DNA from 2 places in the Sporanaerobacter sp. PP17-6a genome. Region 1 is predicted to be linked to the other one. Evidence: riboswitches for the same ligand, from Rfam matches in the RefSeq annotation. Region 1 holds a riboswitch; the other holds the start of a gene.
What was found. A riboswitch is a leader RNA that binds a small molecule or an ion and turns the genes downstream of it on or off. The one in region 1 is predicted to bind cobalamin.
Positions count from the first base shown of each region.

Region 2: another riboswitch for cobalamin. It lies ahead of PP176A_RS08505 (ABC transporter substrate-binding protein); the one in region 1 lies ahead of PP176A_RS04660 (S-layer homology domain-containing protein).

Region 1 covers NZ_FMIF01000009.1:31,142-41,030, reverse strand. The annotation lists gene PP176A_RS04675 (leucine-rich repeat domain-containing protein) at 1-740, shown strand, start outside; gene PP176A_RS04670 (S-layer homology domain-containing protein) at 888-1,790, shown strand; gene PP176A_RS04665 (PD-(D/E)XK nuclease family transposase) at 2,046-2,240, opposite strand; cobalamin riboswitch at 2,397-2,584, shown strand; gene PP176A_RS04660 (S-layer homology domain-containing protein) at 2,703-9,889, shown strand, end outside.
Region 2 covers NZ_FMIF01000017.1:2,950-26,200, reverse strand. The annotation lists gene bchH (magnesium chelatase subunit H) at 1-2,978, opposite strand, end outside; gene PP176A_RS08515 (ABC transporter ATP-binding protein) at 3,098-3,790, opposite strand; gene PP176A_RS08510 (FecCD family ABC transporter permease) at 3,801-4,799, opposite strand; gene PP176A_RS08505 (ABC transporter substrate-binding protein) at 4,789-5,820, opposite strand; cobalamin riboswitch at 5,986-6,145, opposite strand; gene PP176A_RS16055 (hypothetical protein) at 6,207-6,506, opposite strand; gene lipA (lipoyl synthase) at 6,688-7,530, opposite strand; gene PP176A_RS08490 (macrolide family glycosyltransferase) at 7,642-8,811, opposite strand; gene PP176A_RS16230 (hypothetical protein) at 8,972-9,139, opposite strand; gene PP176A_RS08480 (acyltransferase family protein) at 9,841-11,631, shown strand; gene PP176A_RS08475 (amidohydrolase) at 11,801-13,429, opposite strand; gene PP176A_RS08470 (YfcC family protein) at 13,556-14,965, opposite strand; gene PP176A_RS08465 (pyridoxal phosphate-dependent aminotransferase) at 15,117-16,292, opposite strand; gene PP176A_RS08460 (C-terminal binding protein) at 16,312-17,277, opposite strand; gene PP176A_RS08455 (SDR family NAD(P)-dependent oxidoreductase) at 17,300-18,043, opposite strand; gene PP176A_RS08450 (ATP-NAD kinase family protein) at 18,097-19,233, opposite strand; gene gcvPB (aminomethyl-transferring glycine dehydrogenase subunit GcvPB) at 19,247-20,809, opposite strand; gene gcvPA (aminomethyl-transferring glycine dehydrogenase subunit GcvPA) at 20,831-22,234, opposite strand; gene PP176A_RS08435 (sigma-54 interaction domain-containing protein) at 22,661-23,251, shown strand, end outside.

The DNA of each region.
Region 1 (9,889 bases):
TTGTCATACCCAGTGAATTTAAAGTAAATGGGGAAGTAATTCCTGTTGAAAGTATCGGTACAGATGCTTTTAGTAGTTGTACAACCTTAAATAAAGTGACTTTAAATGAGGGGTTAAAAACAATAGGCGTTGGTGCATTTCAAGGAACGGCAATAGAAGAAATAGATATTCCGGGAAGTGTTGAAATTATCGATGAAAAAGCCTTTTATAGTTGTGTAAACCTAAAAGAAGCGACTTTAAATGAGGGGTTAAAAACAATAGGAAATGGTACATTTCAAGGAACGGCAATAAAAGAAATAGATATTCCGGGAAGTGTTGAAAGCATCCGTGAAAAAGCCTTTTATAGTTGTATAAATCTAAAAGAAGTGATTTTAAATGAGGGGTTAAAAACAATAAGCCGTCTTGCATTTGGTTCTACGGCAGTAGAAGAAATAGATATTCCGGGAAGTATTGGAAGTATCGATACCTCTGCTTTTTATAGTTGTACAAGCCTAAAAGAAGTGACTTTACATGAAGGGTTAAAAACAATAGGCTATGGTGCATTTCAAGGAGTGGCAATAGAAGAAATAGATATTCCTTCAACTATTGAGAAAATAGGGAGTAAAATATTTGATAAGGCAAAAATACAAAAGATAACGGTTTTAAATAAAAAAGAAAACATAGATATTGCGGAAGATGCTTTCCCGGCAGAAATTGAAGTTGTATATAAGGAGGATGAAGTGGAACCGGGAAAACCCTAGGAACCTGAGAAACCTGAAGGACCAGGAAAACCCGATAATTCAGACGACTCGAATTCAAATACGTCGAACGGTTCGGGAAAAACAACAACCGATTCGGATAAATCGACATCGACGGAAACAAAAGAAAGTGTAAAAGAACCGTTGGAAGTGGAAATACCCGTAGGTTTGAAAACCGAAAAAGAAATAAAATTAGAGAACGGAAAAATCAAGATTTCACCGGACACCTTTGGGGTAAAAGTAAAGCTTACGGCTAAGCAAGACGGTTCGACTTTGGAGTTAAATGCTGTGGATGAAAAAGGAAATACTGCAGAAATTAAGAAACCCATAGAGGTTCAAATAGCATTTGATGGAGAAGTAAAAAATCCTGACAATGTAACAGCAGTACTGATAAATGAAGACGGAACCGAAGAGTCTGTAGGCGGAGTTTATGATGAGGCGACTAAGACTATAAAGTTCTTGACAAACAAATGCGGAAAATTCGTAGTAAAAGAAGGAAGTAAGGAATTTAAAGATACGTCGGATGTGGAATGGGCGAAATCTGCAATAGAGTCTATGACGGTAAAGGGTATAATAAAAGGGAAAACGGAAAGTGAGTTTGTGCCATCGGATAATATTACAAGAGCGGAATTTGCCGCATTGGTTTCCAGAATGTTGAAATTAAATGAAAATTCAAATGGAGACATTCCTTTTGCGGATGTGGATAAAGATGAATGGTACTATGATTCGGTATCTGCAGTATACCAGAGTGGCCTGATCAACGGGAAATCAGATACGTCCTTTGATCCGAAAGGGAATATTACGAGAGAAGAAATGATTAAAATAATAGGAAATATATTGAAAAATAAATCATATGACAATAAAGATGAAAAAGCATTAGATAGATTTGAAGATAAAGATTCCATAGCATCATGGGCAAAGGACTCTGCAGCCATAGCAGTTCAGAATGGAGTTGTCGGAGGATTTGACGGTAACTTTATGCCGAAGAAAAATGTAACCCGTGCTGAAACCGCAGTGATGTTATATAGATTGTATGAATTGATCATGAGATAAATAAGGAATCCCGATTCGAGGATTGACCTTGAATCGGGATTCCTTATTTAGTAATGGGTAATGTAAAATAATCTGTGCTTTTGTGAAAATAAATAATTTTCTTTGTAATCTATTAGTTGTTATTTATACTAATTATTGACAAAAATGAGTGTTATTTTATTATAATGTTTACATAAAATATTTTACATTACTTTTTTAATAATTGGCATATATTGTTTATATAAATTATTTATTCTGTAATTCTTTTATTTCTTTTTACTTTAACTTCGGCAGTTCCAAAAAGTGAATCTGAAGGTCTTCGGTCAGCGGAAAATATTTATCCTTTTCCAATATCTTAAAACTGCTGTGAAGCTTTTTATTTTGAGGAATCATATCATAATCCGTTATATTCACGGATATTGTTTTCTTTAAAGCAGAATAATCTTCCGATTTGTTTATATATTTTATCATGTTATTCAGAATTTTTATACCGAAATATTTTAAAAATATCAACTGTTAAAAAGGAGAATATTTGACGATCACTTCGTGTTTTTCTTTTTATGATGTTGTTTATAATCAAAATATGTTATATAATAAAGATAGATTTGAAAGTAAACTATTGAAATAATTGAATATTACCTTTAGGTTCTCTGTTTTTAGAGATTAAAAGGGAATCAGGTGAAAATCCTGAGCGATCCGGTCACTGTAAGTGGGGAGCGGCCTTTCAAATATACCACTGAAAATTTTATTTTTGGGAAGGGGAAAGGTAACGTTGAGCCATAAGTCAGGAGACCTGCCTATATGGGGATAACGTTAACCTTCCGGGATTGAGGTAAAATGAAATTTATTATAAAGTGCTGACTGTTAAAAAGTCTCGGATTCTATGTGAAACCGGGGCTTTTATTTTTTTAGTTATAAAGAGGGGGAATATTAATGAAAAGGTTCAAACGTATTTTATCATTATGTATAATACTGACAATGATATTTACTAACGGGAGTTCTTTTTATGGAGAAATCTTTCGTTCTAAGGATTTTCCGAAGAGTATATCATATGCACAGGACAATTTAAATACGGAAAATCCTACAGATGAAGAAAACAGCGTAATTTCTGAGAAATCCAACAAGGAAAATACAACAATTCCGGAGAAGGGAGAGGAAGGAACGGAGGATACCGTGACTTCGGAAGAATCCGAGGAAAACAAGGATATTGTTCCTAATGAGGAGAGTCAAGAAAAGTCCGAACAGAATGATGAAATTAAAGAACAGTCGGAAGTGTCTGAAGGGATAAGCTTTGATAAAGATACATTTTCGGCAGAGGAAAATATAACAGGAGCCATAAATTATCCTGAACATAAAAACGAAAATGTGGATGTAATTTTTTATGATAGCTATACCGGAGAAGATAAAGGTTCGGTAGGCAATGTAACATTGGATGACAACGGGACAGGTAATATTGACATTTCGATACCGGGAGATCTTGCATCCAACGACATAAATGACAATATGTATGCTCTGAAATTTGTCATTGGAGATTCGGAGCTGTCCGTCAAAAAGGTAAATGTAGATTTCAGCGGTATGGTTAAATATGATAAAGAAGAAGTTTATGCTTCTAGGGATAACAGCATTGCCGTTTCCATAGATGAAAAAATTTTTAATGAGAATTTAAAAGTATATCTGGTAAATCCGGATAATGATGAAACAATACTGATTGCGGAAAAACCAGAGTCCAAGGATATGATTTTATCCGTTCCTGAGGATTTAAAATGGGGGAAAGCTCTTTTAAGAATAGAATCGGATTTGGAAACCTATACTTTGCCTTTCCCACTGAAAGAAAATGTTCTTCTCCATGAACAGACCGAAATACCCGAAGGGATAAGCTTTGATAAAGATATATTTTCGTCAGGGGAAAATATAACAGGTACTATAAATTATCCCGAGCATGTAAACGAAGATGTTGATATAATTTTTTATGATAGCTATACCGGAGAAGATAAAGGTTCGGTAGACAGTGTAACATTGGATGATAACGGGACGGGCCGTATTGACATTTCAATACCGGGAAATCTTGTATCCAACGACATAAATGACAATATGTATGCTTTAAAATTTGCCGTTGGTGATTCGGAACTGTCTGTCGAAAAAGTAAATATAGATTTTACTGATATTGTTACTTATGATAAAGATAGAATTAATACCTATGATGATACCGGAAAATTTGCCAATGACAGCATAACTGCCACTATAAATGAAGAAATTTATAACCCTGATTTAAAAATATATTTGGTTAATTCTTATACGAATGAATCAAGACCAGTAGAAAATACTGGTTCGGATATAGAGATATCTATTCCTGAAGATTTAAAATGGGCTAAAGCCGTTCTGAAAATAGAATCGGGCTCGGATATTTACACTGTACCGTTTCCGCTGAATCCGATAGTTACTTACAATAAAGGCAGTGTAGGCGCAGGAGAAAGCTTTGTTATAAATTTAAATATTCCTGAAAAAGCCAATAGCACTATTACTTATGTAAACATTATAGATACAACAGATTCCTCTTCAAAATTGAAGATTATAGGAGACAAACCATCTTTAGATAATGAGGGCAGATATACTTCCAATGAAATTGTTCTCAGTGATGAGGTATTAAAATATGGAACTCCGGGATTGAGGATTCGTTTATCCTCTCCAACCAAAGATTACTATGTTCCCTTTATCAATGTTGAAAATCCCGTTTCGAAATTTGATATAGGAGAAAACAGAATATTTGAGGCCAATAAGGATACTATAACGGCTGATATCGAAGCTACTGATTTAGCGGGAAAAGATTTTGAATTGGTTATTAAAGGTGAAACCGAAGATGGAGAGGATGAAAACAAGACCTTAAAGGAAGGACAATTTGACAGTAGTGGGAAAGCCAGTGTAGAGATTTTTCTAACTAAAGATATAAAGCCACTCAAATACGACTTAGTTCTTGAATCGGAGGGAATCGAGTATAAGCAGATTCCCATAAGAATAGTATATAGTCCTATGACCTTTGAGGCGGACAGATATGATCAAAATAATTTTATTCAGGGAAAATTCTATGCGGTATATGGTGAACCTGACTCTGAAGACGGATATGAGCCGGTTGATTCTTATAAAGCAGTATGGGGAAAAGATGTTGAATTTAATATAAATGTAAATTTAGGAGAGAAAGTCAACAAAGATTTTACTGTCACGCTGTCACCAGCGCTAGGTAGTGGAATAGAAACAGATGAAATTGAGGTTTCCGGCAGTACAGATTCTAATGGACTAGCAACTGTAAAGTTTACTTTGCCTCGTGATTTGAAATTAAGGGAAGACCAAGGGTCTACCAATTATTTATTTAATTTGGTTGTAGATGGCGAAACGTTATATAGTACAAGTTTAGAATGGGTTTTTTCCGTAAGAGAGTATTCGAAAATAAATAAAACAACTGACGGAAACAAATTGTATGTGGAACTTAATACTCCGGCCTGGGTTGACGGAGAAGTTACCTTGTCTCTCAATAATGAAAGTTCGGGGCAGGGAATCCCAATAGACGGAAAATCCATATATTCTTTAAATTTAGACGAAAAAGGGAAATATGAAGGAGAAATTCCTCTTCCCGACAAACTCGAGGGAGGTTCTTATAGCCTCCAGATAAGATACGGGGAAATTTATACTGCTGCTCTACAAGTACGCTATACGGCGGATATCACGATTAGTGTAGACAGTCTGATATTTAAGGATACCACATTTGACTTGAGCGTTAGATTAGATAGAGAGTCTTATAAAGGGAAAGAATACGAACTCAAAGTTTATGATTATATAAATAGGAAATATCCGTTGATTAGTGGGGAAGAAGTAGTGTTATCCCAAGGGATTTTGGAGGGCAATATTAATACAGGATTAAATACTCCCGAGAACATGGAAAAACTGAACCAACTTCCCAGCGGAAAATATGCTTTGGAGTTTTCAATTGATGGTGATAAATATTACGGATATTTTACATTGCTGGGCAGATTCGTAATTAACAAAAACTTTATAGTTGAGGGAAAAGAAACGGCAGTTGAGTTCCAATTCGGAGTTAAGGGTATTAATCCAAATACAGATTATAATGTATATTTATATAATGCCAATAATGAACCTGTAACGGATGAGGGAGGAAATCCGATAGGCATTGAAGGGAAGACTTCATTTACCAACTCAGGATATAATTCCGGAAGTATAGATATTCCTTCTACATTGGAAAAAGGTCTATATAAATTTATCTTAAAAATAAATGGGGAGGAATATCCAGCTTCTTTCCAAATAAGTGATGCTATTATTGATGAAGTGAGAAGTACTGTTGATGTCCTTTCCGACGTGGTACTTACTAATCATTACAGCATGGACTGGGTGTCCGTGGGAGTGAACAGGGCAGGAAAGAGTCTTCCGAGCAGTTATTTGGAATCGACGGAAAACTATATTGTAATGAATAAAGGAATTCTTCCCAACATAACAGATTACGAAAGAATAACTTTGGGAGTTACGGCAGCGGGAGGAGATCCTACCAATATAGGCGGGTATAACCTTATAGAAAAGATATATAACGGAGATATAGAAGGACAAGGGAACAACGGAGTTGCTTTCGGACTTATAGCAGTGGACAGTAAAAAATATGATATCCCAGCTGATGCAAAGTGGAATAGAGACAGGATGATTCAGTATCTTCTTAATAATGAATGTACAAATGGCGGTTGGCAATTAGCGGGGAAAGGAACAGATCCGGATCCCGATATGAGCGGAATGGTAATGACTGCTCTTGCACCCTATAACAATAAAGATTATCCTCAGGTACAAGCTGCCATCGCAAGAGCCGTAGATGCTCTTTCACAAATTCAAAGACCTGAAGGAGGATTTGTTTCTTGGGGGACGGTAAATTCGGAATCATGCTCTCAAGTGATAATGGGACTTTGTACCAACGGGGTAGATCCGACGGGACCTGAATTTACAAAGAATAAAAATTTAGTGGAAGCCCTTTTAAGCTTTAAGACTGCTGATGGAGGAATAGCCCATACGGAAGTAGGTGGAAGTCTGGCAACTAACGGTATGGCATCGGAACAGGCTCTTTATGCATTGGATCAATATATATTCTTTGTGGAGGGCAAAGGCTCCATTTACGACTGGACTCATGATGATGAAGATGAACATGACAGAATTGAACTGGGTAAAAAAGTAAAAATTTCTCAAGACGGTAAAATGTATTTTGCCGGAGGGATAGATGCTGAATTTCCTCAATCCTCATATAATCCCGATTCTTCTACTATAATGGTTTCAGATGTGACGGATTCAAAAAAACCGGGAGAAGAGAGTTCCCTAAAATTACACGGAAAGATAATAGAAATTTCTCTTGAAGGTGTAGATGAATCGGATGATATTTTACTTAGAATGCCTGTAAATTCAGGAGAAGATTTAACCAAATCCGCCATATATATTTTTAACAATGCTTCCAACAAATTTGAATATCTCGGGAATGATGTTTCCAATAAAAAGTTAACCGTAAACATTACCAATAATTCTTCAATATACGGAGTATTCGGGGATGAAACAAAACCGACGGGAGTAAAATTTGATTATGAAGTAAGTAAAAATAAAGTAACATTAAAAAATATAACGGCAGTAAGCCAATCGGGAATAAAGTATTTTGAAATCTATAGAGACGGCAAATATTTAGGAAATGCCGAGGGAGATTCTTTTGTTGATCCCGATGCCTTAAGTTATAATACGGAATATAAATATAAAATAAGAGCAGTTGATAATCTTGGAAATATTTCGGATTTTAGTGATGAAATCATAATAAAAACTAAAGATATAAATGATCCGACGGATCCAAACAATCCTAATCCTCCGGCGGATCCTAACGATAAAGAAGTTACCGTACAGATAAGAATTGAGGGATATGATCATACGGTAGTACCTATGAGAGATATAAAGGTATCAAGATTCGGATTGGATGATTATTTAGGACCGGCAAGCGGAAGTTCCGCCACACCGTCAAAAGGCTGGGGAAAAGAAAAATTCAAAGGATCTACTGTTGCCCATGCTACGATAAAGGCTATGGAAGCTGAAGGAGTTGATTATGATTATCAGGACTATGGTTGGTCTCTGTATCTTGCCATGGTGGACGGAGACAGGGAATTCGATTACAGATCTACATCAGGTTGGATGTACAGGGTAAACGGATGGCTTCCCAACTATGGATCCAATGCATATTATCTTAAAGACGGGGATGTAATAGAATGGTATTTCGGTGCCTATGGGTTTGAAAATTGGTATACAAAGATTTCCACCAACAAAACAAGTGTTAAAACTGGAGAAGAGGTAACCGTAACTCTCACGGGAGAGGCAACGGATTTAAACGATGAAAGCGGAAGAGGACCTACTATAAAAGAGAAAGTCGATAATGCGGAAATATACGTAAACGAAAGTGCATTTTCGGTAGATGGTGAGCCTGCAGTTACTGATGAAAACGGAAAAGCAGTATTGAAATTTAACAGCCCAGGGACATATTATGTATCGGCAGAAAGGTTTAGCGGAGAAGGTATAAGGAATATAGTCCGTCCCGTACCTGTAAAAATAACGGTAACAGGGGAAGAGATACCTCAGAAAGAAGTTATCAAAGAAGAGGAAGGAAAAGAGCAGGTAAAACCGATAAAGAATCCCGAATATGAAATAGAATACAAAACGGTAACAGATCCTAATTCCACGGAAGATCAGATATTAAGAGCGGTGGAATCGGCAGCAGGGAAATTAGCAAGAGACGGAAAAGAGATAAAAGAAGAAAAAACTGCATTAAAGATAGCTCAAGATATGAGAGACGTACTAACAATAATGAATAAAGCAACAGATAGGATAACTACAGAAGAAGGGATAAATATAATATTATCAAAGAATACGCAGATACAATCTATACTTATTAGAGCATCGGAAAAAGCTAAGTTGCAGGAGAGCAGAAAAGAAATAGAAGAAACTTCGGAAAAGGTACTGGAATTTGTACTCAAACTGATAAACAAAACACCATCGGAAACGAAAACGGAAGAATTAATAAATGAAACCATAACAAACCAAGGTAAGATAGTCAAAAATATAGGAAAGGAATATGGGAAGAAAATAGAAACAATATCTGCAAAATTAGTAGAAAAAGGAGCAGAAAAACTTTCAAGAGTAAAACTTTCAAAAGACGAAAAGACGATAGGAGAAGATTATATAAATAATAAATTTATAACTACAGCAAAAAAAATAGACCAAAAACTTAAAGAACAAAACATAGAACCTACAAGGAACATACAAAATAAGGAAGTAATAGAAATAGGGAAAGGACAGGAGTATGAAATAGGACTGTTCATAACAAAAGAAGCATTAAATAAAGCTAAAGAGGAAGGAATAGAAACAATAGAAATAAAAACAGAACTGGGGATAGTATCCTTATCTGAAGAATTGATAAACAGAGGTGAAAAATTAGATATAAAAATTATTAAAATAGCAGATGGAGTAGAAATATCAATAAAAGATGAGGCTGGTAAAGAGATAGTGCTAAACAAGCCAATAGAAATATCGATTCCTTATACAAAAGAAATAAAAGTACAGTCTAATATAGGAGTATTGCAGATAGGCAATGAAGGGAATAAAGAAGAACTGGGAGGAGTATATGACAATACAGACAATACGGTTAAATTCATAACAATGAATACAGGAAGATTTATTGCACAGGAGGGAGATAGAGAATTTGAAGACATTAAGGGAAACGATATAATAGGAGAATCAGTAAGAAGCTTGAGTTCAAAAGGGATAATCAAAGGAAGAACAGAAAAAGAATATGCTCCCAATGAGAACATAACAAGAGGAGAATTTGCAGCCTTAATATCAAGGATGATGAAATATGACGAAGAAGGAAATAAAGAATTGCCATTCAAAGATGTATCAAAAGATAAATGGTATTACAAATCAGTATGTGCAGTATATGGAGAAGGGCTTATAGATGGAAAAACGAAGGAAACCTTCGAGCCTCAAGCCAATATAACCAACGAAGAGATGGCAAAGATAATAGGAAACATACTGAAAAATAACTTTTATAGGGA
Region 2 (23,251 bases), on a different contig from region 1:
TCATCATAGCCTTTATCAAGAAGCTTTTTGTATATTCTTTTTGAATTCCTTTTGAAATAATTTTCCTCATCACTTTCGTCCGATTTCCAAAGCCTTTCAAATATCTCATTAAGGCTTACTATCAAATTCGGAAACATGTCTCTGAAAAAACCGCATATATTTATTGTTACATCTATTCTGGGCCTTTCCAGTTCTTCAATGGGAATAATGTCATATTTTGGATCCCATTCATTGCTGCTCTCCGAAACCCTGACCCCCAGATAGGCTAAAATCTGGGAAAAAGTTTCTCCCTGAGTCCTCGAAGTTTCGAGCCCCCACAGCACCACGGCAGTAGATAAGGGATAGGAATTCTCTTCTTTTTTATAAGCATCGAGAGTATTCAAACATATCTTTTCCCCTCTCTTATATGCAATTTTAGTGGGTATAAGCCTGGGATCAAATTGATACAGATTATATCCTGAAGGCAATATTTCAGGATGCCTGTATATATCTCCCGCCAACTTTGCAGGATTATACTTTCCCTCCAATACCCTCATCAAGCCTTCCATTTCATAATTTTTTTGAGATGATTCAATAATTGTACACCCGTATTCCAAGGATTTTATAAATTCATCTTTATTATTTTCATTTATATATTTTGACTTTTTCAGCTTTCTATTTTCAAAATAATAATCAATAATTTTTTCTGCTTCTTCATCAATCTCTCTTATAGTCTCATACTGATCATTATCTAAGAGAGCATCTAAACTACATCCGTTAGCTCTTGTAATTAATTCCCTGATGCTTAAAATGCCGTTTCTGTTGTACCTCAGCAGACCTTTTGCATATTCCCTCGCTTCTTCAGGGGTATACCCTTTCCCGAATATATGGAGTCCCTTCGGTATGAGGCTTTTCTTCATTCTGTATAATTCTCCTTCTATATTATCGAGGTTCTTCGGCATATTAAGTTTTTCAGCCAGCTCCCATATACTTGATAATATATCATCGCTGCTTTGGGGAGCTAATGATAAAGACTGATGATAATTGTCTATCATTGATATTAATCCCGCAAATTCTCCGTAAAGTTCCCCTTGTACAAATACCGGCGGCTGATAACTTATTATATTTGCATAGGATCTTCTTTTAGCAATGGTCGACTCAGAGGGATTACCGCAATAATATAAATATATATGAGGAATATCCGATAGAAGCTTGTCCGGATAACAATTTCCGCTCATACCGCATTCCTTTCCTTTTAAAAATTCCAAGGTGCCGTGGGTTCCCACATGAATGATTGCATCTGCTTTGAATTCGTCTTTAATCCATTTATAGAAACCCGAATACTGATGATGGGGAGGCAAGGTTTTATCATGATATACTTTTTCAATTTCTTCATGTACTCCTCTCGTGGGCTGCAATCCTATAAATATATTCCCTTCAATTATCCCGGGAATCAAAAACTCATTATTATCGTTGACCATTATACTGCCGGGTGACGGTCCCCATTCCTTTATTATGTCTTCATAATCAGAACTTTTCTTTAATTCTTCTCTATATTTTTTATCCGGATATTTAATCATTTTTTCCCAACTATCACTGTATTTCCCTGAATTAACTATACCCCCGGCAGTAAATATCCCCATGAGTTCTTCTTTAGTGAGAGGATTTACTTTATAACCTTTATCTTTTAGATTTTTCAATATATTTTCAACAGATGAAAATGTATCTAAAAATGCTCCTCCGAATATATTACTTTCTCCAGGAGGATAATTATAGCATATAATAGCTATCCTTTTATCTTTATTTTCTTTTTTTCTAAGATTGATATATGACCTGATTCTGGATATCAATTTGTCTACTCTTTCTTCTATTATCACAAGTTCATCGGTTCTAATATCAAATTCCATGTCATATCTTGGCTCTGTCATAGCCCCGACAGGATATGTTTCGATACATCCGTCTAATTCCGGCAGCATAACGGAAATCATCATTTCTGATGTGCTGCAGCCCTGTATTGATTCTTCCCATTCCTTAATCCTTCTTCTTGACATAAAATAAGGATGAAAATACGGGACATCTGCTTTTTTTAGCAGATCTATACCTGCTTGAGGTTCTCCGCCCATGGGACCTGCTCCAAGCCTGAAGGACATGAAGTTCAGTATTATATCCACAGATGTTTTGGTGGATTTTAATATCACATCTTTAATCTTCTTTTCATTCTTTGTAAATGCTCCTGAAATTGCAATAGGAATGACATTTGCAAATTTCTCAATTCTTTTTTTGATTTCTCCGACACAGGACGATGTATCTACAGGATATTTATGGCCGTAGAAAAGAATCGCTACTGTGGGTTTTTTAATATCAAAGGGAAAGTCCTTTTCATACTCTTCATAATTTTTATAAAATCTCATAGTCTCAGGATTACATATACCAACTTCTTCTACTTCCCTCGGTTCCAGCAGTCTCGGTATTTCATTTATATTTCCATAATCCCTCAACATGAGGTAAAGCATATTGAGAATATTTGACTTATCCGCTACCTTAAAATATTTCAGTATACTAAAATAATTTTTCATATCCCTCATCTTGCCCGGCATTATTTTGCCGAGCGTTTCCGCCGTACTCTTCATCTTTTCAATGGCAGCCATATTCATTTTCTTTTTGTTTTTCCCGTCTGTCATGCCCTTCATAGTAAAACTTCCGAGACGCATATACTCTCTTGCGGAACTTCCGTAAGGAACTATATTCCCATTGCAGCTTTCAAGACCTATATATACGCTTTTCGCTATACTTGAAGGGCTTCCCATTAAATCTACAAAAACCAAATGGCTGTTTTTAATATCTTCTGCCATTTTTTTGGATTTTTCATCATTCATCTCTTCTTTTCCGTAATAAAGATTTAAATCAAGAATATTAGGATATTGTCGGTTTATCTCCTTCCCTGCTTCAATTAAGGATTTAATTCCAGGGGTTGATACAGTTATAAAAGTAATCTTCACCATAGGACCTCCCTATACTTTCTAAATGCATTCTTTCGCATAAAATCTCGGTTTTTTCGTATCTTCATCCATTGTTATTTCGGCTTTAACTTTAAAGACTTCTTCAATTGCTCCGCTTTTTAATATAATCCAGGGATCTCCTTTTGCGTATATTGGTGATCGTCAATTATAATGAGTTCGTTTGAATATCTGACCGCATGATTTATATCATGGAGTACCATGACTATAGTTATTTCTTCTTCCTTATTTAGCTTCGTTATGAGATCCATTATCTCTAATTGGTTACATATATCAAGATAAGTAGTAGGTTCATCCAGCAGAAGTATCTCCGGCTTTTGTGCAACAGACATAGCAATCCACACCCTTTGCATTTCTCCTCCTGAAAGGGTATTAATTCTTCTGTTCTGAAGCTTTATCACTCCCGTCTTCTCCATTGCCCATTGAACTATTTCACTATCTTTTCCGTCAACGGTCTCCCACCAATTTTTATAAGCATATCGCCCATATTGAACTAATCTTTTTACAGTTACATCGTTCATCGTATTATTATTTTGATTTAATATGGCTATCTTTTTAGCTACATCTTTGTTTTTCATTTTGAATATATTCTCTCCATTTAAAAAAATCTTTCCCTTTTTAGGTTTTATACTTCTGTTAATGGTCCGTATTAAAGTAGTCTTTCCACAGCCATTTGGACCAATAATAGAATAGACCTTCCCTTTTTCTATCTGTAAATTTATATCCGTTAAAACATCTTTATTTTTATAGCTTACGCTTAAACCCTCAATTGATAATATAATATTCTTATTCATCTTTAGCCTTTTACTCCCTTCTTAGCAAGAATAAAAAGAAAGGAACTCCCAGTACCGCCATTACAATTCCTACCGGTATCTCCATGGGGCTTAAAACAGTTCTTGCAAAAGTATCGCTTAGCATTAGGAGTACAGAGCCAAATAAAGCAGTTGCAGGAAACATGTATCTATAATCGTTCCCAATAACTAACCTTATACTGTGAGGCACTATAAGCCCTACAAATCCTAAAAGTCCCACAACACTTACTGCACTTGCCGCAAGAAAAGCGGCTAAAGCCGTAAATCCAAATCTTGTTGCTTCAACATTTAAGCCAATACCCCGTGCAACATCGTCCCCCAATATCAAAATATTAAGTTTGTCCGCAAATATATTTGCTAAAACAAAACCAATTATAGTGTAAGGTAAAATAGTCCAAACTTCCGGCCAGCTTCTTGATGATAAACTTCCATTCATAAAATTCAATGCTCCATGGACCCGATCACTATAAAAGACCAATATTCCTGAAATCCCTGCGGCAAAAAGAGACGATACAGCTACTCCTGCTAATACTACCCTTATAGTTTTTATGCCGCCTTTCCAGGATAAAAGATATATTATGGAGGCAGCCAACATGGCTCCCATAAAAGCTGCAATAGTCACCATTTTTATATACTGGGGAAAAACGACCAATACAATAATTCCAAATAGTCCTGCTCCGCTGCTTATACCGATTATGCTGGGATCAGCTAAGGGATTCTTCATTACCCCTTGTAAAATAGCACCTGACAGAGCAAGATTTATTCCTACCAAAGCTGCCAATATCATTCTTGGAAGCCTGATATTCCAAATTACCATTCTCTCTGGACTTCCGTCATCCTTAGAAATAACTTCAAATATCCGCTTCACCTCTACCTCAAGAGTTCCTTTTGTAAGCCCTAATATAAAAGATATAAAGAAGAGCATCGCTAAGATAGCAATAACAGTTATTTTAAATCCCTTTTTGTCCCTGAGAGAAATATCATTTTCCATCCTGATGAGTCACCTCTCCATATATTTCCGGATATATACTCTTTGCCATATATTCTATTGCTTCACTATAATAAGGACCTGCATTATATAAGAAATACTGTTGGGGAAGATAAATAACTCGTCCCTCTTGAACGGCTTTTACTCCCTTCCATACGGGGTTACTCTTAAATTCCTCTTCCATAGTCTTTTTGGCCTCTTCGTCATCAGATATCATACTTGTAACCAGAACATAATCAGGATTCTTTTTCACTATGTATTCCACATCCAACGGAGTAGTTTCCGAGCCTATAGTATCGGGAGGCAAATCGGATGCAATATTGTCAAGTTTTAAAATTTTAGCTACATCTCCTGCTATACTATTGTCCAACTTAACAGCAATAGTTTTGGCTGTTATATATAATATGACCACGGATTTATTGTCTTTGGGCAGTTTAGATACTATTTCTTCTTTCTTATTCTTTAGAGCTTCTATCTTTGCTTCAGCTGATTTTTCATTTCCCAGTATCTTGCCGAAGGCATTATAAGTTGCTATTACATCATCATAGCTTCTTATATTAGTAGTAATCACCTTAAACCCAATATCCCTTAATTTATCCGCCTGTGTCCCTTGAGTGCCGGCCTGAGCTATAATTAAATCCGGTTTAAGGGATACTACGGATTCCATATCTATGGAATATACAGGCCCTATCTGTGGAAGATCGTTTATTTCCTTCTTATATTCGGATATCAATTTTAAATTATCTGTTATATTAGACGTACATATGGATTTTCCCCCCAAATCGTACCATATATTTAAGGGGGTGCCTGATAAAACAGCTACCTTTTCCGGTTTCTTTTCTAAGATAGTTTCTTTCTTGAGAAAATCCTTTATCTTTAACGGATAATTATTTCCCTCTACAGTTATGGGAAGGTCTTGAGTATTGCTCAACCCGCCTGTCTCAGTAGTTTTAGTATACCCCGAAACGCTAAATATCAACATAATCACAACTAATGGCAACAATATCCTTTTATAGAACTTCACCTTTTTCATCCTCTCTTTTTATAAAAAAATAAGAACTTCATTAAAGCAATAATCATGGCTAATGAAGTTCTTATAAGCTTATTAAATAATCTTTATTATATAAAATTCAATAAAGCAAAAATTCTTCTAAAATAATAATCAGCTTTCTCCATCCACCGTAGAGTTATTTCTGCTAATAAATAGGTAGGTTTTCTGACTTAAGATTCATCATCTTTTCTGTCTTCCCAGTTTCCCAGTGACATTTAGAAAAGACTCTTCCTTTACAGCGGCGGGACCGTGAGGGATTTTCACCCTGCTTCCCTAGCCCTATTCATTCTTATATTCAATTCTCATCTATTATATTAAATATAGTGATATCAATTGTCAAGACAAATTTTACTTTGCCATCAACGTCTGCGCCAAGCAGCTCTTACGCCAAACACCACTAATCCTATCATCAGCAGGATACCAATTAGCGCAGCGCCGGGTGCGTCATCGGTTTCCCCAATGTAAATGCCGGCAATGCCAATCAATATCCCGATGACAAAGAGACAGGCAGCGATACACCAGGCCTTGCGCCTAACTTTCTTCAAAAAGTCTACCTCTTTATCCGTCGTTGGCGGCAGCGGTATATTGACAGGAGATTTCATCTTTTCATAGTCCGAGCGGCAATCGTCACATTCCTTTAAATGCTGTTCGACCTCCATTTGTACACGCTTTGGGCGTATTCTTTGTATATTTCTTCAATGCGGGCACCCACTACCTCGCCTCCTTTTAATTGATTCTGCTTATATATCCCAAAAACGAATGTTTCGTTACAGAGGGAAAAAATATTTTGAACAAAAGCGGAGAGAAATATTTCTGCAGTCTTACCGTCCCCTTCATGTCTTAAAAATTCTCTGCATAGTAAGAACTTCTAACGAGAGGTGCCGATGCCACTCTCTTAAAACCCATGGATAACGCGATTTCTTTATATTCGTAAAATGTTTCAGGAGTAACATATTCCACTACCGGAATATGGGATTTGCTGGGCTGCAAATATTGCCCCAATGTCAGCATGTCACAATCAACTTCTCTTAATCTTCTAAATACATTTATTATCTGTTCTTTAGTTTCACCCAAGCCTAACATCATACCCGATTTAGTCCTCATATTTGGTTTTGTCTTCTTTACATAACCAAGTAATTCTATAGATCTATCGAATACCGCCATAGGTCTAATCTTATAATATAATTCCGGTACTGTTTCTACATTATGATTCAGTATGTTTGGTTCTGAATTTATGATAATATCTATTAATTCCTTATTTCCTTGCATATCAGGTATAAGCAGTTCAATTGTTACCTTTGGGGCAGTCTTTCTTATTTTCTCTACAACTCTTGCAAACTGATTAGCTCCTTGATCTTCCAAATCATCCCTAGTAACAGATGTAATAACGGCATGTTTTAAACCAAGCTTAGCTACAGCCTTAGCTACGTTTTCCGGTTCCATGGGGTTTATTTTTTCGGGCTTTTTCTTAGTTACATTGCAAAAGGTACAGTTTCTGGTACAATTTCTACCTAATATCATAAATGTGGCAGTTCCTCTTTCATAGCACTCCATCCTATTAGGACAATTGGCTTCATTGCATACGGTATTTAAAGAAAGTTCTGAAATCAAAGAGTTTACCTTACCTGATACATTTCCACCTTGTATTTTTACTTTAATCCATTCCGGTTTTTCTAAATGCATTTGTTATTCCTCCGTATTTAAATTTATATCCAGCAGTCCATTAATAAATTCATCTGTTGATAATCCAAGGATATAGTCATTAATATCTAAATTATCCTATTTCAGCCACATCTATTCTTCTGCAATCCTGCCGATAACCTCCGCTGCTTTTTTTGCACCCCCGGATAGTTTAAGGCTTTCTGATAATTTTACGGCATTTTCCTGATAAGAATCATATTCTAGAATCGTCTGCACCGCTTCTTTCATATCTTTGGGGTTATCATTTTTTAAATAAACTCCGGCACCTAAAGTCACAACTCTTTCAGCTACCATGCGTTGTTCTTGATGCTGGGGAAATAATACCATCGGTACGCCATAATATAAGCTTTCGTTAACGCTGTTCATTCCGCTATGTGTTATAAAAACATCTGTATTTTGTAATACTTTTATTTGTTCAACCTTGTTCTTTATTTCAAAATTCTCAGGTATTTCTCCCAACGATGAAATATCCGTGCTTTCGCCTACGGACATGATAACATCAAATTCGCCATCACCAAATGCCATCAAACATTTTTTATAAAATTCATTATTTTTATTGTTTACGGTCCCAAGGGAAATATAGATAAGTTTCTTATCACTATTTCGTGGTCCCGCCAATATATCGGAAACAGAAGGACCCACAAAAAAATATTTATTTGAAAATGTGTTCGCTAACGGTTGAAACTCCTTTGAAGTATACACAATAGTGTATGTTTCATTGTCATTTTGGATGAGAGAAATAAAATTATCAACAGCATATCCATAGTCATTCAATTGTTTAATTTTTTTCTTGATACGATGCATTCCTTTAATCATCCGTACCATTTCCATTAAATTTTGTTTCATCATCTTTGCGGTATATTGGTTAAAAGCAAAGGAAGTGGTAGAGCAAACATATTTTATATTCAGTTTAGCTGCAAATAATTTTCCCCAAAAACACAAAGAATCTGAAACAATACAATCAGGATGAAATTCATTTAGTTCTTTGCAAACTTTCTCGTCTAAGGCTATAGTAGTATCCACTGTCATTTCAATAAGCGCTGCAAAATCCTTTCCTATTTTTTTTTCATCTTCAGCCTTCAGTTCAGGTACATACTTATCACATTCAATATATTTAGCACCTGCTCCTTCTATCTTTTTACGGAACATACTAAAGGAATAGTACCATACTTCATGCCCTCTTTTTGTAAGTTCACGGACCACTTCTATTGTTGGATTGGTGTGTCCATAGGCTGGTATACAAAAAAATACAATTTTACTCATTTCTCTACCTCTTTAAATAATTATTTTAATCTTTCTTCTTATTCTTCACCTTTATAAACTTCTTCTATGAAATTTATTAATATATCCTTACAATCCGATGTTGCTCCATATAATGCCATCAACGAAATACGATTGTTTATTTCAGGCAGGACTTCTCGCCTTAAAACACCAATATAGGAGTCATTCCTAAAGAAAATACCGTAGTCATAAAACGCCCAGGCGGTGTACTCCATCCCGACACCACATCATTTGCAACTATGATACAAACAGTTAATAAGCCTAATGTTCCGATTAATGATAAAACCCCTCCAATAACAACTTTCTTCATCTTATACCGAACTCCTCTCCCATTAATATCAAACAATATAAGTTTATAACCTCATAATTAAAAGATAACTTTTTTCTCCGAATTATAAATTAAAAGTGCTAAAGTAATAAATGCTACTAATTTTTTATTAAAATCATTTATTACAAAATGTTACAAAGTTTGATATCATTGATTTAAATTCAATTATAACTTATTTACTTTTATATAATCAATATCCATCGAAAATAATTCCTCAATTACTTTTATTTATCTCAAAATATATCTTATAAAAAATTATAATTTTATCAACATTATTTCTAATGATATTTTCATCATAAACGCCGTTTTCACAAACCATTTTGTTAAACATTTTCTCAGCCCTCTTCCATCTATATGACTTTGGAAAACCATCCGCTAATTACCAATGAAATTAAATATATAAACTGATAATATATAAATATACATTATATTTCTTTATCTTGGCTTTAATTTCTTCTGAATTTTCGAAGAACATATTCGGTATCTCAGTAGTAAACTGCTGTAATTCTTTAGATATTCCACATTTTTTTGTTATCTCATCCATGTTTACAGATGAAGCAATAATATTTGTAACTATATTGTAATCTTTATATAACTTATTTGAAACCTTTTTTAAACCATAGACTAATATACTTAAGTTAGAGGTTATAATTAATATTATAGGAAGTAGAGGAGATTTCATATTGAACACTATACACAATCGTCGTTACATAACAGGATTAGATGGACTTCGCGCCTTTGCAATTTTATCTGTAGTTTTTTATCACTTCACCTTTAGTTGGGCTAAAGGTGGTTTTTTAGGAGTTGATATCTTTTTTGTCCTATCTGGTTATTTAGTAACCTCTAAAATTTTATTAACAGGAGAAAATTTTAAAGTAAAAACTTTTTGGAAAGATCGTCTTTGCAGAATATTACCATCTGCTTATTTAATGATTATAGTCACTGTCTTATGGGTAATACTTTTTAACCATAGACTTTTGACAAGCCTCTTAGGAGATGCAATGTCTTCTATTTCATATACAACTAATTGGTGGTTTATTTTTCACAAGATTTCTTACTTTGATAGCTTTGGCTCACCATCTCCCTTGAAACATATGTGGTTTTTGGCAGTACAGGAGCAATTCTATATTTTATGGCCATTTATACTTATAATAGGACTAAAAATCACTAAAAAAATCGGCAAGTTTTCACGTATAGTTTTTATTGGAGCTTTGCTTTCAGCAACTTTGATGGGTATACTTTATGATCCAACTGCCGACCCAAGCCGTGTATATTATGGCACAGATACTCGTGCTTTTGAATTATTAATAGGAAGCTTTTTAGCAACTGTTTTGGCAAACAAGAAACATTTCACTAAGGAAGTTTCTCCGAAACAAAAAAATGAGTTAAAACTCATAAGCATTATTTCTTTTTCTATCTTTATTTTTAGTGTCATATTTATAGATGAATATAATTCCTTTTTATACAGAGGCGGATTATTTCTGTTTAGTTTAAACACGGCTTTACTTATAGCATGTGTTTGTCATCCACAAGGAATTTTAGGTCCTATACTTTCGTGGAAACCTATGCGCTGGATTGGTACAAGATCCTATGAAATATACCTTTGGCATTATCCTATTATGGTCTTAAGTACCCTTATTTATGAAATAGGAAACCCATCATACTTACGTGTCTTTTTTCAACTAATTATTACATGTATTATTGCAGAATTCTCATATCGTTTTATAGAGCTGCCAATACGAAAATTTGGGTTTCGAGAATATTGCCATTACTTAATCTCAGCAAAAAAAACTACCACTATAATATCATTTTTAGTGATCATGTCCCTTGCTATTGGTATTACCAGTATGGCAAAAATAAAATCAAACTTAGAAAAGGCCGAAGCATATTCATCCGAAATAAATACAGCTCAAACTCCCGAAAAAAAAGCTTCTAATAAAAACCTCAATAAAAAGGATATAAAAGTATCTACTGAAAATGATGAAAAAACCTCATCAGCAGAAAATGGAACTTATAAGGATATATTAGCTATTGGAGATTCTATTATATTAGATATTGCTCCAAGCCTTAACGAAAAATATAATAACATTACAATCGACGGAAAAATTGGAAGGCAAATGTCGGAAGCAGCAACCTTAGCTGCTAAGTATACCACATTTAATGATTCTGATAAAGCGGTTATCATTGAATTAGGAACAAATGGCTATTTTACAAATAAACAAATTGATAAATTGCTTGATTCTTTCTCAAAATCACATATCTTTTTAATAAATATTCGTGTGCCACGTTCCTGGGAAAGCAAGGTCAACAAAATCTTAAAAGAAAAAGCTGAAGAACGGGAAAATGTGACATTAATTGACTGGTATTCTACGGCTTCTAAACATCCTGAGTACTTTGACCAAGATGGTGTACATTTAAATTCCAAAGGAGTTGAATCCTTAGAAAGCCTTATTATCGAGAACCTAAAAATATAATAATATTTTACAGTACCAGGTATATTTATTATATATATAGCTTTTACAGCAATTATCTTCCTTTAATTTATAATCCTCAGCTTTTCCTACTGTTTTGCCCTGTGTATCGATATTTTTGTAGATGGATTTATTGAATCCATCCGAAGCATTTCTTATTATCCTAATATACCTAAATCTTTTCGATATCGAATACTAACTTACCATCAATAAAAGTTTTCAAGACCTTAACATTCTTAATATTTTCAGGTTCAATTTCATATATATTTTCTGATAATACAACAAAATCGGCTAATTTCCCAATTTCTATTGAACCTTTAATATCTTCGCTGAAAGAAGAATATGCAGCATCAATAGTAAATCCATGAAGTGCTTCATCAACTGTCAATTTTTCTTCCGGAAACCATCCTCCATTTGGGAAGCCATTTAAATCCTTTCTGGTTACTGCCGAATATATACCAAGCATTGTATCAGGCAGCTCAACGGGACTATCCGAACCCAATGCCACTTTTATGCCTTCGTTCAATAATGTCTTCCAATTGTATGAATTAGTAATTCTGCTTGGCCCAAGCCTAGATTCAGCCATATGAATATCATAGTTTAAGAATATAGGTTGCACATTAGCAACAATGTTCAATTTCTTAAATTTTTTCAGCAGCCTGTCATTGGTAACCTGACAATGCACAATATTGCTTCTTAAATCTCTTTTCTTATATTCTTCCGGTAATTTTTCCAAAGCATCAATAACCATATTTATGGATTTATCTCCTATAGCATGGGAAGCAATTTGCAATCCGGATTCAGTTGCAGTTAAAATCAAATTATCCAGTTCATTTTGTGTGTATTGCGGTATCCCGAAAGTAGAATTGTCATCGCTGTACGGTTCCGATAAATAAGCCGTTCTGGTTCCTAAATTCCCATCAGTTAATATTTTTAGCTGTCCGATTTTAAAATGATCATCGCCAATCCCGGTCTTATATCCTTTAGAAGCAAATTCCTTAATATATTCTAAGGTTGGAAGCAGGCATTGTTCATAGACTCTGATTTTTAGTTCACCGTCTCTGTTCATTTCAGTATACGAATCAATAACATTCTGCCACTCTATTCCCGGTAGCATAAAATCATCAGTGCATAAAGAAGTAATACCTCTTGATAATACATAGTTTGATGCAAGCTTTATATATTCTTTAAACCTATCTTTAGATACCTTAGGCAGCTTAGAGTATACCAACTTCATTGCACTCTCTCTGCAAATACCTGTTGGAACACTATTCTGGTCTATATCAAAAATTCCATTATTTATCTCATGATTTTCCTTGTTGATCCCAATTTCATCCAAAACATTACTGTTTACGACACACATATGATAACATCCTCTGGTTAAACAAATATTATGTTCTTTTGAAATTTTATCTAAGTCATATCTGTTAGGAAGTCTTTTAACATTAAAATAGTCTTCATTCCATCCCTTTCCGATTACCCAGTCTCCTTTCGGAATTTTCTTTGAAGAAATATAATCCTTAACTTTATTAATTAATTCCTCTATTGATTTTGTCCCTACTAAATTACATTCATACAGATTTGAACCAAACATGGCTAAATGCATGTGGCTATCTATAAAACCCGGTAATATGGTTTTCCCATCTGCATCAATTACAAGGCTGCTTTTATTTATTAATTCTGAAATCTCTTTATTAGATCCTATATTCTTAAATATTCCATCTTCAATAAATAATGCTTCTGCTTTTGGATTTCTTTTATTCATTGTATAAATATTTCCGTTTAATATAATTAAATTCATATACACTCACCTTTTATTTTATATTTACTTAGAATAGCTTAATCTGATTGTCTTAGCTTTTAAAAATAGATTAAGCTATTCTAACATTTTAATTTTAGCATCTATTTTCTTAATCTTGAATAGTAGTTAAAAAGGTCCTATTTGTAATTTATATGCCAATATAACCATCACAATGTTTGTAAGAGTTATCAACAAAATCGGTTTCCATGCAAATTTAACCCAATCCTGATATCTAACTTTACACAGCCCAAGTGCAGCTAAAAGAGTACCGGATGTGGGCCAAATATATTGTGTAGCGCCCTCTGCGTACTGATATACAACGACTATAAGCTGCCTGCTCATATTTATTATCTGACCAATCGGTTTTAAAATTGGCATAATCAGCATGGCCTTTCCAGTGCCGGATGAAACTAAAAATTCAAAAGCCATAATTGCGAAGAATAGGATTATTAAAATCCCAATTTCTTCTTTTCCTTCAAGTGCCTGAACTAACGTATGGATAGCGGTATCTATGATTTTAGCATTATTCATTAATACTAAAATTGCATTTGAAAATGCCAAAACAAAGGCTGCAGGAAGAATATTTTTTGCACCTTCCATGTAAATTTCGCATGCTTTATTAGGATTGATTTTGAATATAATTACAATAACAAACGTTAGAATCACATATAAAGATGTTATTTCAGCAATCCCCCAACCTAATTTAAGAGGACCATACCCCTGTAATATCACTGCAATAAGCAATCCTATTAATGCAACAGACCTCTGCCAAGTTAAGGGTAATGATTCGGATTCTTTTTGTGTTGACAATTGATTAATATATTCATCAGCAATTACACTTTTTGTGGGGTCTTTTCTAATTCTTTTGCAATACCATAATAAGTATGAAACGGTTACTATATAAAATAATGTCGAAGCCATCAATCTAAACGAAAAACCTGAAAATATCGGTATTCCTAATATTTCCTGTGATATTCCCACAGTAAACATGTTTAATGCACCACCGCTAAAACCTATAGCCTCTCCCAAGATACCTGCTCCCACTGCAGATACTTTATCATATCCAGCTCTAATCATTATACCTGCGGCTATTGGATATAACGGAAGACATCCATCCTGCATTCCTATATTCCCTAAAATTGTAAAAATTAATAAAATTACAGCCGGAAGTAAACTAATATGATTAGAGAACGTATTAACTAATTTTCCTACACCAGCCTCAAATGCACCTGTTGTCTGGAGAAATTCCAACGTACCACAAACCATTATTATTTGAAAAAATATTGACGCTGCATTCATAGCACCGTTATAAATTGCTACCCCGAAACCTAATGGGGAAGTTGGTGTCGGTTTTTCAACTGTATGATAACTATCAGGGTCCACAATTGTATTTTCTGTCACAGGATCAACAGTTCTTACATATTCTCCACTTGGCACGATAAATGACATAATTATTACCAATAACATCATTGACATTAATATTATATATACATGTGGCATTTCAAATCTCTTTTTCTTTATTTTAGTATGTTCCATAATCTCCCTTCTTTCTTGTTTTTAGCTCTAATAAGTTTTATATACTTTTTGCTTAATTCCCTTTTGACGTATTAAATTGTTCCTAAATCCACTAATTACTTAAGCTCATCGTTTATGAACAGAGTAATTGTTTCAAATGCAATATAATAAATTATAATTTTTCTATAGCTTTCTTTATTCTTTTCATACCTTCTTCAATGTTTTCGTAAGAATTTGCATACGCTAGTCTGACAAAATGGCGGCCTTTCTCGCCTTTGAATGCATCTCCGGGAACTAAGGCAACCCCTGCTTCTCTTATAATATAATCACAAAATTCATCTGAACTCATATTTAATTTATCAATACATAAAAAAAAGTAGAATGCTCCTTCAGGCTTGATGTAATCTATTCCATGTATCTGATCTAAATATCTTATAACTAAATCCCGTCTTCTCTTAAATTCTTTAACCATCATTTCAGTCCAAGATTTACCACTCTCATATGCCGCAACAGCGCCATATTGGGCAAAGGTGCTTGGTTGCGTAGTCATGTTCTGGTGAGTCTTGCATAAATACCTTGTTATCTCAGGCCGAGCAATCGTATAACCAACTCTCCAACCGGTCATTGAAAATGCTTTTGAAGTAGTATTTACTATTATAGTTCTTTCTCTCATTCCGGGTATAGTAGCTATGCTTGTCCACTTCTGATCAAAATAGAATTCACTATAAGCATCATCAGATACAACGAATAAGTCATTCTCAATAGCAATTTGAGCTATTTTCTCCAAGTCTTCTCTTGACAATATAGCACCGGTAGGATTATTTGGACTATTAATTAATATCATTTTTGTTTTATTTGTTACTTTTCTTTTCAATTCATTAATATCTAGTGAATAGTTATCTGAAAACTTAAGAGGCACCTCTACAGGTATAACCCCTGCTAAAAAAGCTTCATCAAAGTATGCTGGAAAGCACGGCGTCAAAAATATGATTTCATCTCCAACATCAAGTAATGATATCATAGAATTTATTAATCCTTCTACTGCTCCAACTCCTACAACTATTTCATTATAAGGATTTACTTCAATTCCGATTGTTCTTTTAATATTGTCTGCGATTGCAGCTCTAAGCTCTTCAACTCCTGAAATATCGCTATAATGCATTTGGCCAGCCTTAATTGATTTAATTAAAGCTTGTATTGCAACTTCTGGAGAACCAAAATCAGGCCTTCCAATTTCCAAGTGGATTATCTTTCTACCTTCTTTCTCCATTTTATCGGCTTTGCTTAAAATTTCTCGTATTCCTCCAGTAAATGGAATATTACTCATTCTTTTGGTTGGTAATTTCATCACATGACCTCCTTCATATTTAAAAATGGTTTATTTGATGAAGTGGTTTTTCTGACATAATGATTCTCCTCGCTTCTTCTGCTGCCTTTATTCTTAATTCTTTAAAGGAATCTAAAGAATAGAATCCAATATGTGGAGTAATAAATAGGTTATCTAACTCTAAAAGCTGATTATCTACTTCTGGGGGTTCTATCTCTGTTACATCTAATGCAGCCCCTGCAATCTTTCTATTCTTTAAAGCCTTATACAATGCTATTTCATCAATCAGTTGTCCTCTGGCAGTATTTACTAAATATGCAGATTCCTTCATAGAAGACAATAATTCATCATTAACAAAGTGATAAGTTTCTTTAGTATTTGGCATATGCAAAGAGATAACATCGGATAATTTAAATAATTTATCCATGGAAACAAGTTCTACACCATATTCCTTTGCTATATCAGATGAAACATATGGGTCAGAAGAAATAATATTTCTGAATAAACTCTTGGTTTTCTTAGCAAGAGCTCTTGAAATACCGCCAAATCCTGCTAAGCCCAGAGTCATATTTTGCAATCCCCTTGACAGAGGCAATACTTTCGGACTATCTATATGCCAAATACCATTTTTCACATCTGAGATATAATTCGGAATTCTTTTTACCAAACTGAGAATTAATCCAAGAGCTAAATCCGAGACCTCAGAAGAACAATAATCAGGTACATTACATACAATAATTTTGTTTTCTGTTGCCGATTTTATATCTATGTTATCAGCCCCAACGCCACGTCTGATAATTGCTTTACAATTGCTCAATCTGTTTATTGTATCTCGCTTAATTTCAGGATTAGCTAAGATTAGGACACTAATTTCCTTAAATCTTTTTTCTATTTCTTCTTCTGAATTGAAAAACTCAACAACCGTATCAGTTCCTTTTAAAATTTCCTTCTCTATATCTATTTCATCTTGTTTCATATAACTGAAAATTGCAATTAATGATTTCATGACATGCCTCCTTTTTTAATTATTAAGCTGTTTCTCCGCCATCTAATGGAATATGCTGTCCAGTAATATATTGAGCTTCATCAGATGCCAAAAATACATATAATCCAGCTACCTCCTCAGGCTTTGCGTGCCTTTTCATAGGTATGCCCTCATTTACTTTTTGTAACATTTCTTCTGTATATTCTGCTCTTTGCATTGGAGTCAATACATATCCCGGACAAACAGAATTTACTCGAATATAAGGAGCGTATTCCAAGGCCAAAGTTCTTCCAAGCAATATAACACCGGCTTTGGAAGCATTATAATCTGCATAGAAAGGATGTCCTTCCATTCCATTCGTTGAAGCTGTGAAAAGTATTACTCCTGATTTTTGATCCGCCATTCTCTTCAATGCTTCCTTTGCACATAAGTACATCCCGCCCAAGTTTATATCCAACACTCTTTTCCATTGTTCATAAGTTGTATCTTTAAATAAATTTCTTATGCTAATTCCCGCATTGGAAACAAGAACATCAATACCTCCTATAAGTTCATCAGATCCTAAAAAACCATTTCTTACACTTTCTTCATTTGAAACATCTACCTCTTCCCCTCCGATTAGTTCCGGGTTACTTAAAAGAACTTCTTTTAAAGCAATTTTGTTTACATCAAAAATTACAACTTTTGCTCCCTCTTGCGCAAACCGTTTAGCGGTAGCAAAACCTATACCGCTTGCCCCTCCTGTTACAATTACTCTTTTGCCTTTTAAATCTTCGTATTTAGCCATACTCATCCTCCTGTTCATTAAATAAATAATATTATGCAAAATATTTTGAAATTTTAGAGCAAAGTCTTACCATCCTCACCTCCTGAAACTTTATATATAAGATCATTCCCATAACCAACTTTAATCCTGTAATAGCCCTCTAAGTATTTATCGACTGCAGGGTCACCTGTATATACAAAAAGCGGATTTCCTCTTAACTCGATAATCTTGCTATTTGATGATATAATTATTATATTTTCTTTTTTAATTCTAGATATTACTCGAGAGCTGATCTGCTGATTGCCCCTCCCCAGCAGATATCCCTGACCGCCTGTTGGCGCAATAACCAGTTTACAAACACGTTCTAAATCAATGTCTAAAATATCGCTTTCATTGCAATCCAGTTTCACTATTTTTCTATCTCTAATTATATCTACTCCGAGAAGGCTGTTGGGTAAGTTCAATTCCTCCATTATTGCTCTCGTTGTAGTCCCCGGTCCTATAACATAATAAACACCTTCCAGCATATTATCTATAATATCAAGGGCAATCGCTTTCTGGCTTTCTTCATCTCCTAAAGGAGTCGGAGATTTTTTATTCTGCAGCAGTCTCTTTTTATACGGAACCTTCAAATATCCGAACAGACGCGTTACCACCCTATTATTTCTGAATTCTTTTTCGTCAATATCAATGACCTCTTCATCTTTCAAGCATAAATTACCGTTTTTTAAATACATAAGAGCCAAATCACCCGCTAATTCCGGAGTGTTGGCATAAACAGGAGAATGGATTTTCACCCCTGTGGGAATTCCTAAAGCAGGAATTCTAATTTCCACGGCCTTATAAATATCTCTTGCAGTACCGTCACCACCTGCGAAGAGTATCAATTCAACGCCTAATTTCTCAAAAATCCTTGCGGCATTTATAGTATCACGGTAATTTGTAAAATTTCCGGTCTTGTACACAATCTTATAGTTAAATCCCAAAGATTTACATTGAATTTCTCCCATATCATTTGATGAAGTCAGTATCAGTAAATCATCTTTCAACGGAATTAACTTTTCTAATGCTTTCAAGGCTTTGCATGGAGCCTCCCTAACAGCTCCAAGTTTAACAGCCTTATTTAAAGTAATCGCTCCGTCTGTTCCTTTCAGCCCTACCTTTCCACCCATACCGGATATCGGATTTATAATTAAGCCAATAGTTTTCATATTACATACCTGGCTAATCAGTCTTAGTTTTTCTTAGATATACTCTCCACGTCGGACACCACTCATCAGGATCATCGAGGCTCGATTCATCAACCTGATGAATTGTACTATTGTTTGGAGCACTATGAATTATCTCGGGATTATTATAGGCTTCATCCAATATGTGATGTATTGTCTCTATATACTCGTCCAAATCTTCCTTAGACGGAGATTCTGTTGGTTCCAGTGTTATAGGTTCGGGAATATAAAAGGGATGATGGCTTGACCAAATATGCGTTCCGAAGTCCATTACTCTTCTTGTAATATCTTCAATACCTATTCCGGTATCCTTAGTTATCTGTTCCATTGAATATCTGGCTTGCTCGATTCTTTGAATATTTACATCATATGGAACTGTAAGGCCTTTATACTTCAATAACTTTTTAATTAAATAAACATTATTCAAAACTGCAATCTTTGCAACCTCATACAATCCTTCAGCGCCCATGCTCATAATCCAAGAATATGCTTTTAACACTACCTGGGGTGTTCCAATAAAAGACTTAACTTTTCCAATGCTGTTTTTAATATTATAGTTTAAATAATATTTCTTCCCGTCAAAATCAACCAACGGTTTCGGCAAAAGATCTTTCAATTCCTTAATGACTCCGACAGCACCTGAACCGGGCCCTCCGCAGCCATGAGGAGTTCCAAAAGATTTGTGAAGGTTAAAATAACACATTTGAAAACCTGCTTCTTTAGCTCTCGCCACTCCAAACAAACCATTTGCATTAGCTTGATCATAGCAATTCAGACCACCGGCTTTAGTAACTAAATCAGTAAATTCCTTTATCCTTGGGTTAAATATTCCGGTATCTTCCGGATTGGCTGCGACAAATGCAGCCGTTCTATTGTTCACCGCAGCCTTAAATGCCTCATAATCAGGATGACCCTTCTCATCCGTCATAATCTTAATAATCTTATAACCTTTTAACGCAGGAGCCGCCGCGTCTGACGGATGAGAATATATAGTCGTTATGATTTCATCCCTTTGCTCCTCTTCACCGCGTAACCTATGATACATCCTGACTATTGAGGCCATAGTCATAGTAGCTTGAGAACCTCCTCCCGGCTGAAAACTGAAATAATCCATACCGGAAATCTCTCTCATCATTAAATCGGTTTTATACATGATTTCCAATATCCCCTGGACAGTACTCTCATCCTGTAGGGGGTGCAATTCAGTCATCTTTTCGGAATCGGCAATTTTGTTATTTATTGTCGGATTATATTTAACAGTACATGTGCCTTGTCCGATTTCAATATTTATATCACCTCCCAAAGTTTCCTGTGAAAGCCTCAAATAATGCATGAGAACTCTCTTTTGATTTATCTCAGGCAAATTAGGCAGTTTCTTTCTTCTCACAGATTGGGGAAGTTTAGATATCCCATCTCCTACCTGTCTTTCAATGGCTTCCTCGGTTTGAGGAACTATTATCCCCCTTTCGCCTTTATGCCCTAGCTCATTTATAATTGGTTCATTCCACCTGGCCTGATGGAAATCTCTGATTTTAGAATTTCTAATAATTCGCTTCATCATATCATCCCTTTCTGCTGTCTATCCTCTGACTATTTTTTTTATTTCATTGACTAAGGTATCAATATCCTCTTTTAAATGAACCTCTGTTACGCAATATAGCGCCGCTTGTCCTAATTCAGGGAATTCTTCAGAAAGATCTTTTCCACCGAATATGCCTTTTGCTAATAATTTTTCATTTATTTCTTTAACGGTCTTATTCGTATCATTGAAATCAACTACAAATTCCTTAAAGCTTACATTACTGAATTTAGAACCTTTTACACCTTCTATCTTAGTTAATTCTTCTATGGCATATTGAGATTTCTGCATAATATTTTTCCCTAAATCAAACATTCCATGGGGACCCATTAATGAAAGATAAACCCCTGCAGTAATACCGTATAATGCTGTTTGAGTACCTACATACTCCTTTCCTTTTTCTCTTAAATTTCCAAAGGAAGTCCTTTCATATGCTATATCCCCAAATCCGTATTCTCCTTCTTTTATAGTTGGCGCGATGCCAAATAATCTGGAAGGAAACTCAAGTACAAATTTCTTTTCATCTCTTGTAGCAATAAATCCAGATTGCCCTCCCCCATAATTCATATGCATTCCTAAAGGCTGTAAATCTCCACAAATTATATCTGCTCCATATGCTGACGGAGTCTCCATTACACCTAAGCTGCTTGGATCAACTCCTACAACTGAAAGTGCTCCGGCATCGCGGGCAACCTTGGAAATTTCATTTCCTTGTTCTTCAATGAACCCTAAATATGAAGGATTTTCAAAGTAAACTGCGGCAGTTTCATCAGATATCTTATTTTTTAAATCATTCATATTAATCATTCCGGTTTTTGTATCATAGTCAACTAAAATAATATTTACTCCGGGATCACAATAATTCTTAATTATATCCAGCTTATCCCTGCTAATAGTTCGGACTACTAAAGCATCTTCCCTGGAAGTTATTCTTGATGACATTCTCAACGCAGTTGCCGCAGCCTGCGCCCAGTCAAAAGTAGGAACATTCACCACATCCATATCTACAAGCTCGGCAACCAATGACTCATATTCAAACAAGGCTTGAAACCTTCCATGGTCATTATAAGGTTCTCCGGCATATCCCGAAAGGAATTCTGCTCTATTAGCTATCTCATCGCAAATAGCCGGAACATAATGCTGCCAGCAGCCTGCCCCTAAAAAATTTATATATTCATTGGAAGATATATTTTTTCGTAACAGTTTCTCAACTTCTCTTTTCAATTCATATTCTGAAGTATATGGTTCAGGTAAGTTTAATTTTCTTTTAAACCTTAATTCTTCAGGAATCTCACTATGTAAATCCTCTAAATTTTTTAAACCTATTTCCCTTAACATCTTCTTTTGTACATCCTCATCTGAGTTAGGAATATACGGATGATTTCTAAATCCATGATTTGTCATACTTGGTACCTCCTATTAAAATTTATGCAATTCCTTCACTTTCAACAACAAGTGCGGCGCCTGCTATTCATAATGCTAAATCATTATATAAGCAATTTTTACACTTCCTCCCTTCACAGTACAATGTGTATCAGCTTTATCACCACTTTTTAGTTCCCCGGGCTTCCAGTCCGATTCCTGAAACATATTCAGATATAACTGTCATTTTACCTGTCAAAGATAATTTATCTTTGACTATAATATTACGTCGCATTTTTTATACCAATATTTTAGTTTATACTTTTTTTATTAAAAATTTTTATATGCTATATTCCAATGTTTTTTGAAAATTTTTAATTTTCTTTTCCGGTAATGTGATAAAATAATCATATATAATTGCCATTTAAGTCAAATTAATTGTCATATTTGTCAAATAGGAGGGATATCATGATTTTAAAAGACATCAGGCCGAGCCTGGATAATATCGTTTCAACAATGTCAAATCTAACAAATTTAGAATATGCAATTTTTGATGCCGATTCACATTTAATTACGAGTACAAGGACCTATCTTAAAAGGAAAGGCCGAACTGTTCATTCGGCTTCTATTGAAGAGGTTTTGACTCAAGGCAACATTGTAGTTAATAAGCCCGGCCATATGAAATCATGTATTGGATGCAGATTTGTGAATAATTGTCCTTCTACTATTGAAATATTATCTTGTATAAAAATAAATAGCATTCCAATAGGTGTAGTCAGTATGACTTCTTTTTCTCAAGAAAGACATGTCACGATAGAAAAGAACATCAGTAATTATGTGGAAATTATAGACTACATTTCTAATTTAATATCTATGTTCGCTTCAAATGAATCTTCAAAAAAAGATTCTCAAATATTACATAATGCCATAGATGAATTAATTACAAATGAATATGAATATTTTTTGCTAATAGACGCAAATGGGATGTTGATTTATTGTAATAAAGGAACTAATGAACTGCTTCCATATTGTGATCTATTTGCTCAATCTATATATCAA